Regions from separate parts of the Endozoicomonas montiporae CL-33 genome, predicted to be linked through region 3. Evidence: predicted binding sites of a transcription regulator. Region 3 holds the regulator's gene; each other region holds the start of a gene.
What was found. Region 3 encodes FNR, which switches genes on or off when oxygen is low (the NO sensors DNR and NnrR bind a similar motif). Its sites were predicted from a motif close to TTGATNTANATCAA; they were not measured.

Region 1 (2,209 bases), 1.5 Mb from region 3:
TCAGTGGTTCATATTGAGCATGCACTTGCGCTGAAAACGGTGGAAGGTCTGCTGTTTTCCGCTATTTTACCGGCACTGATGACTGCAATGGCGGATACTTCGGGCAAATCCGGTGCCGCCGTGGTGTGGTATGTGTCGGCTTCTGTTGCAGGCTCTGTGTGTGGCAGGCTACTCAGTGGTTCCCTGATTTCTGCCGGTCATCACGCACCGGTCTGGATTGCGCTTGGCTGTGCCATGCTCTGTGTTTCACCGTTTATTCTGTTTCTGGATCGAACCTCGGGTAACCCTGAACAGATTCAACTGAAGACGGCACTGGCAGATGTTTTGGGTCGTAAAGATGTCTGGGCCTGTGTATTCATCATATTTACAGCAATCTGCTGTCTGGCTTCAGTACTTAATTACCTGCCTTTTCACATGCGTTCACAGCATCCGGCATTGAGCGCTGCACAAATTGCCTTCCTTTATACCGGGTATTTATGCGCCATTGTTTGCTCAATGATGATGCCGAAAATAAGACGATTCGCAGGTAATGACCGGCTTCTTTTTCGGCTGGTGTTGATTTCTTTACTGTTGGGAATGCTGATTCTGGTGGTGGATTATTATGGCTCCTGCCTGATCGCTGTTGCAATTATGTGTGGTACGGTCTTTATGGTACACAGCGGGCTGTCAGCGTATCTCAACCAGAATATTCCTCAACATCGTCGGGTTGTGAATGGGTTTTATCTGACCAGTTACTACCTTGGCGGAGCGTTCAGCAGCCTGTTACCGGGTAGCCTGTTCATGTCCATGGGTTGGCACTGGCTACTGGTTGGTTTGTCTGTTCTGCTATGTGTTGCGATCGCTATGGTCAGTTTTATCAGAGGTTGATTTAACACAAAATACCATCCAAGTTTTGCTTATTGTTGCTTCAATGTTACATAGTCTTTCGTACGTGTTTTAACCTGTGATTGTTTGATTTAGATCACTCAGGCTGCAGTGCCCCTTCCTTTATATTCCGAACCCGAAAGGAATATTTCGAATGAATGGTTCGGGGGCAATAAGCAATGAGAAAGACTCTTCTGGCAATAGCGGCTGCAGCGGCCTGTTCTGCCAATATGGCAGCTGCGGATACAACACCTACCAATGTTGTGTTGTTTACCGCAGATGATCTGGGCTATGAAGTCTTCAGCCTGTTTACAGAAGGGTTACCTGACCTGACCCCGAATATGGATAAGTATGCGGCGCAGGGCGTGCAGTTTATGCATGCACACTCCAATACCTCCATCTGTATGCCCAGCCGATCCATTATGGCCACCGGATTGTACGGTATCAGTAGCGGTATGATGGGTTTCATGAACCTGAAAGACCAATCCATTCCTACCGTAATGGGCACACTGTCTGATCATGGTTACCGTACTGGTGTTTTGGGCAAGGTATCCCATTCAACGCCCGATCTGGATTACCAGTGGAACTATGTTCAGGATTATCGTGAACTGGGTGCCGGCCGTGACCCCGAGCTGTACTATCAATTCACCAAAGACTTTATTGCTGAAAGTAAAAAGAACGGCCAGCCTTTTTACCTGATGGTTAACTCTCACGACCCGCATCGAGCCTTCCACGATCCTGAAAACCCGATGCGCAACGGTGATATTGCCAAGCCTTCCAAGCTGTTTTCTACCGATGAAGTGATTGTGCCTGAGTATCTGCCAGATTTGCCGCAGACGCGTCTGGAGCTGAGCCATTATTACAACTCTGTACGACGTCTTGACGATACCTTTGGTCGGGTCATTGAAGCACTGGACGAGAAAGGCGTAGCTGAAGACACCATGGTGGTTTTCCTGTCTGACAATGGTTCTGCTTTCCCGTTTGCTAAAGCCAACACGTACATGTTCAGTAGCCGGACACATTTCTTTGTGAACTGGCCTAACGGTGATCTGAAAAGCGGTCATGTAGACGACAAAAACTTTATCTCTACTGTCGATATCTTCCCAACCATTTTGGATGCAACAGGTATTGATCTGGATGCCAGCTTTGATGGTGAAACTTTTTTACCGTTGTTGCGTGGTGAAGAGCAGGACAACCGTGAGTACGTTTACACCCAGATTGATTACAAGATTGGCGGTCCGGCGACCCCAATGCGTGCCGTACAGAGTGAAAAATACGGATACATCTTTAACCCGTGGAGTCAGGAAGGTGCGAACTATCGCAACTCCAATGAAGGCGAAATCAT
Region 2 (2,209 bases), 1.2 Mb from region 3:
CCAGCTCAAAATCGGCAAACAGGCTGCTGTACAGGAAGTAAACCAGAGCAGCAGAACAGAAAGCACCCAGAACCTGTGCAGCGATGAAAGGCAGAACCTTATGCTTCTCAAAGCCTTTGAATGTGGCCAACGCCAGAGTCACTGCCGGATTCAGGTGTGCACCGGAAACGCCGCCAGTTACATAAATGGCAATGGCAACACCCAGACCCCAGACAATAGAAATTTCCCACTGACCAAAGTCAACACCTGCCAGAACCAAAGCAGCGACAACACCTGCACCAAAGAAAATCAGAAGGCCTGCACCAATAAATTCGGCAAGGCATTCTCCTAACAGTGATTTACGCATAATGATAAGTTCCGCCCGGTTGGGTTAAGAAATTGGTTAATTCAGACCTGCCTTTTACAACAATCAAAGAGGTCTTGATACGGGGCGAATTTTTACAAACCGGAACAAACCTTATCAATCCTTTAAAGTTGATCCAAATCAATCAATGTTCAGGAATGTGCGTTTTTTTCGGAAATTACGCACAAGAAAAGCCACCAAAATAACATTAATTCACAAATTAATTATTTTTCAACAATAAATCATTTGGCTTTCTGTTCAAAAAAACTTCAAATGCTAACAAAATAAACAGACTCGCATTCAATAGAATATTAAACGAGCACAGTCGAACATTGATCCAGATCATTTTTTAATTTCCACTGCTTATTTATAGTGCGCAGCAACAATCACAAACGAACATTAAAAGACATTTCACCATTTAACCGAAGAGTTTTTGAAAGAGCGCACCGTATGAGACAAATAGAAACCGATGTCGTAATTATTGGCGGCGGTGCTACTGGCGCTGGAGTCCTGCGAGACTGTGCACAGCGCGGAATGCGTGCCATTCTGGTAGAAAAAGACGATATTGCGAACGGTACTACAGGCCGCAACCACGGTCTGCTTCATTCAGGTGCCCGCTATGCGGTTACCGACCAACACTCTGCGGTTGAATGCATCAAAGAAAACCAGATTCTGAGGAAAGTCGCCGGTCACTGTATTGAAGAGACCGACGGCCTGTTTATTACCCTGCCGGAAGATGAATTGTCCTTTCAGGACAAATTCATTACATCCTGCCACACCGCTGGCATTCGGGCAGAAGCGCTTAGTCCCAAAGAAGCACTGCGCATTGAGCCTAACGTTAACCCTGAACTGCTGGGTGCAGTTCGTGTTCCTGACGGCACCATTGATCCTTTCCGTCTGACCGCTTCCAACATTCTGGATGCTGAAGAATACGGCGGCCGCCTGATGAACTACACACAAGTCACCGGCCTGATTATCGAAAACGGCCGGGTTTGTGGTGTGCATTGCATCAATGTTAAAACCGGTGAGCTGATCGACATCCGGGCCCTGCAGGTGGTAAACGCTGCAGGTATCTGGGGACAGCAAATCACCGAATACGCCGACCTGTCGATCCGCATGTTCCCGGCAAAAGGCTCCCTGCTGATTGTTGACTATCGCATTAACAGCATGGTGATCAACCGTTGTCGTAAGCCGGCCGATGCAGACATTCTGGTTCCGGGCGATACCATCTCGCTGATTGGTACCACTTCCGAAAAAATTCCTTACAGCGAAATCGAAAATATTCGCGTCAATCCAAACGAAGTCGAAACGTTGCTGGCGGAAGGCGAGAAGCTTTGCCCGATCATGGCAAAAACCCGTGTATTACGTGCTTACTGTGGTGTTCGCCCACTGGTTTCACTGGGTGATGATCCATCCGGTCGTAACATCAGCCGTGGCATTGTTCTGGTTGACCATGGCCAAGCCGATGCCCTGCCAGGATTGATCACCATCACCGGCGGCAAGCTGATGACCTACCGTTTGATGGCTGAAATGGCCACCGACACTGTAGCCAAGAACTTGGGTAACACCAAAGCCTGTGCCACTGCAGAAAAACCCCTGCCCGGCGCCAACGGCAAAAACGCCGAGGTACATGCTCCACAGGTATCCATTCCGGTTTCCGGCTCTGCCAAATACCGCCATGGTGAACGTGCAGCAAAATTCCTGTCCGATGACAAGAAGCAGAATGCCATTATCTGCGAATGCGAAATGGTGACCCGCGGTGAAATTGAATACGCCGTTAATAATCTGAACGCAAAAGACCTGGTAGACCTGCGTCGTCGAACCCGTATTGGCATGGGTCCTTGTCAGGGAGAGATGTGCTCCTGT
Region 3 (2,209 bases):
AGTCCTCTGACCAGACTTGAAAGTTCTGATCGTTTCGCCAGATAAAAATCCCAGATATTTCGATGCATTCGCGGAGAAATATGGTAAATCCCCAGTGCCCGGTGATGATCCTGTTTGATATGAAATCCCAGCTCAGACTCTCGTGCAGCTGTTCCCAGTAACAGGTTTTCAGCCGTAGGGCTCCACATCTGGAGGTGTTTCAGGGTTGGACGAACAACGTGGAGGCGCAATTCCTTTGCACAGATTCCCATGCCTGAATCCTTGTTATGCATTATTCATTTTTATCGTATCACCCGCTTAATACTGAAGCACCAGACATTTGGAAATAAAGTGTAAGAAATATTGTACAGAGAGAACCGGTTGGTTCTCTCTCGGACAGCCTCCTAAGTGGCGGGAAGCATTATTCGCCCTCAAATGCACACAAAGAAAAAGTGGGAACGCCAGCATTTTGCAGACGACGGGAGCCACCGAGGTCGGGCAAATCCATAATGGCTGCGGCTTCAATGGTTTTTGCTCCGAGTTTTTCTATCAGCTGAACTGCAGCCAGAAGGGTTCCGCCGGTTGCAATCAGGTCGTCTACCAATAAAACGCGATCACCTTTGTGCAAACTGTCGGCGTGGACTTCCAGGCTGGCGGTGCCGTACTCCAGATCATATTCCACAGAGAGGGTCTTCGCAGGTAGCTTGCCTTTCTTGCGAAACAGAACCAGTGGCTTGTTGAGTACATAGGAGAGGTTGGAGCCGATCAGGAAGCCGCGGGCATCCATGGCGCCAATATGGCTGAAATCCAGTTCCATGTAGCGGTGGATAAAACTGTCCATCACGCCGCGCCAGGCTTTGGGGTTTTCAAAAATAGTGGTGACATCCCGAAATAGAACGCCGGGCTTCGGCCAGTCCGGAACGCTGCGAATCTGGGACTTAAGATAAAAATCGTCGATGATCATGAAATGGCAACCAGTTACTGTGCGTGTGATGTGAGGTTTGGTGGCTGGAACGGAAGCAACCGCCGGATGTGTACATAAGTACTCAACAATCCGGCAGGCTCCTGAATCCGATTACATCAGATCAGTTTGTTGCAATGATCTGCTCAATATCGGCGGCTTTCCCGCCAGCCAGAGAGCATAGTTGAACTGCATCACGAATTTCAATTTCCTTGCCAACGGCTGAAATCAGACCATTTTTCTGGAAACGTGTGAAAACGCGGCTGACCGTTTCTACCGCCAGTCCCAGATAGTTGCCCATTTCATTGCGAGACATGGACAGTCTGAACGACTGGGATGAGAAGCCACGGCGACGAAAGCGGCTGGCAAGATTGATCAGGAACGTAGCAATACGCTCATCTGCATTCTTCTTGGACAGCAGCATCATCATTTGCTGGTCTTCCCTGATCTTTTTGCTCATCAGGCGCATCAGGTGACGACGCAGCTCCGGGAAGTCATCAGACAGCATCTCCAGCTGCTCAAACGGAATTTCACACACCATGGTGGTTTCCATAGCCTGGGCGGATACCGGATACACGTCAGTGTCCATACCACTCAGGCCGAGGATTTCGCTTGGCAGATAGAAGGCAGTAATCTGTTCTTCACCTTCGTTAGTAGCAGTGTAGGTTTTGATGGCACCGGAGCGAACAGCGTAAACGCTGTCAAACGGATCCCCTTCCAGGAACAGGTGCTCACCTTTTTTCAGCGGACGACCGCGTTTAATGATGCGATCCAGATTGTCAATATCTTTCACACTCAACGCCAGCGGCAGGCACAGAGAGCTGAGACTGCAATCCCTGCAGGCCACATGGCTTGGTTGTCGGACGTTGGGCTTGGACGTCATCGAGTGCCCTCAAGGTCTTTAAATGCAAAACGCTGACTATTTTATGGAAAATATTTTGAAAGTGTAAGTGCGGTGTTGACCTACGAATGTTGATATTGATCGTTTTTTAAACTTAATTCGGCAAGTCGCATTTTGTTGCGGTTAATGCCTAGTCTCGTTGGTGGATGTTTTGTTCTTTTTTGGGGTTTTGAGCAGGTTTTTTGCGACTGGTTTGTACTGGGTTTCATCAGGAGCAATGTTTTGTTGTGTTGCTCTGTGGGGCTTCTATGGAATTATTGTGTAAAAAACGTGTCAGGCAAGGCTGATTTGATGAGGGAATATTCTTGTGGCTCTGCCTTCAGTTGATCATAGTGCCGGTGTTTTTGCTGACTGTTTTTGGGGGAATC

Region 1: EZMO1_RS23885 (sulfatase family protein) is a predicted target of FNR. The motif match lies at 952-965, and genes of this name have one in related genera.
Region 2: glpA (anaerobic glycerol-3-phosphate dehydrogenase subunit A) is a predicted target of FNR. The motif match lies at 676-689, and genes of this name have one in related genera.

Annotation. Positions count from the first base shown of each region.
Region 1 covers NZ_CP013251.1:5,166,939-5,169,147, reverse strand. Annotated here, with positions in the region: gene EZMO1_RS23890 (MFS transporter) at 1-867, shown strand, start outside; gene EZMO1_RS23885 (sulfatase family protein) at 1,044-2,209, shown strand, end outside.
Region 2 covers NZ_CP013251.1:4,908,848-4,911,056, forward strand. Annotated here, with positions in the region: gene EZMO1_RS22635 (MIP/aquaporin family protein) at 1-346, opposite strand, end outside; gene glpA (anaerobic glycerol-3-phosphate dehydrogenase subunit A) at 794-2,209, shown strand, end outside.
Region 3 covers NZ_CP013251.1:3,665,774-3,667,982, reverse strand. Annotated here, with positions in the region: gene EZMO1_RS16795 (hypothetical protein) at 1-251, opposite strand, end outside; gene EZMO1_RS16790 (adenine phosphoribosyltransferase) at 401-943, opposite strand; gene fnr (fumarate/nitrate reduction transcriptional regulator Fnr) at 1,065-1,823, opposite strand.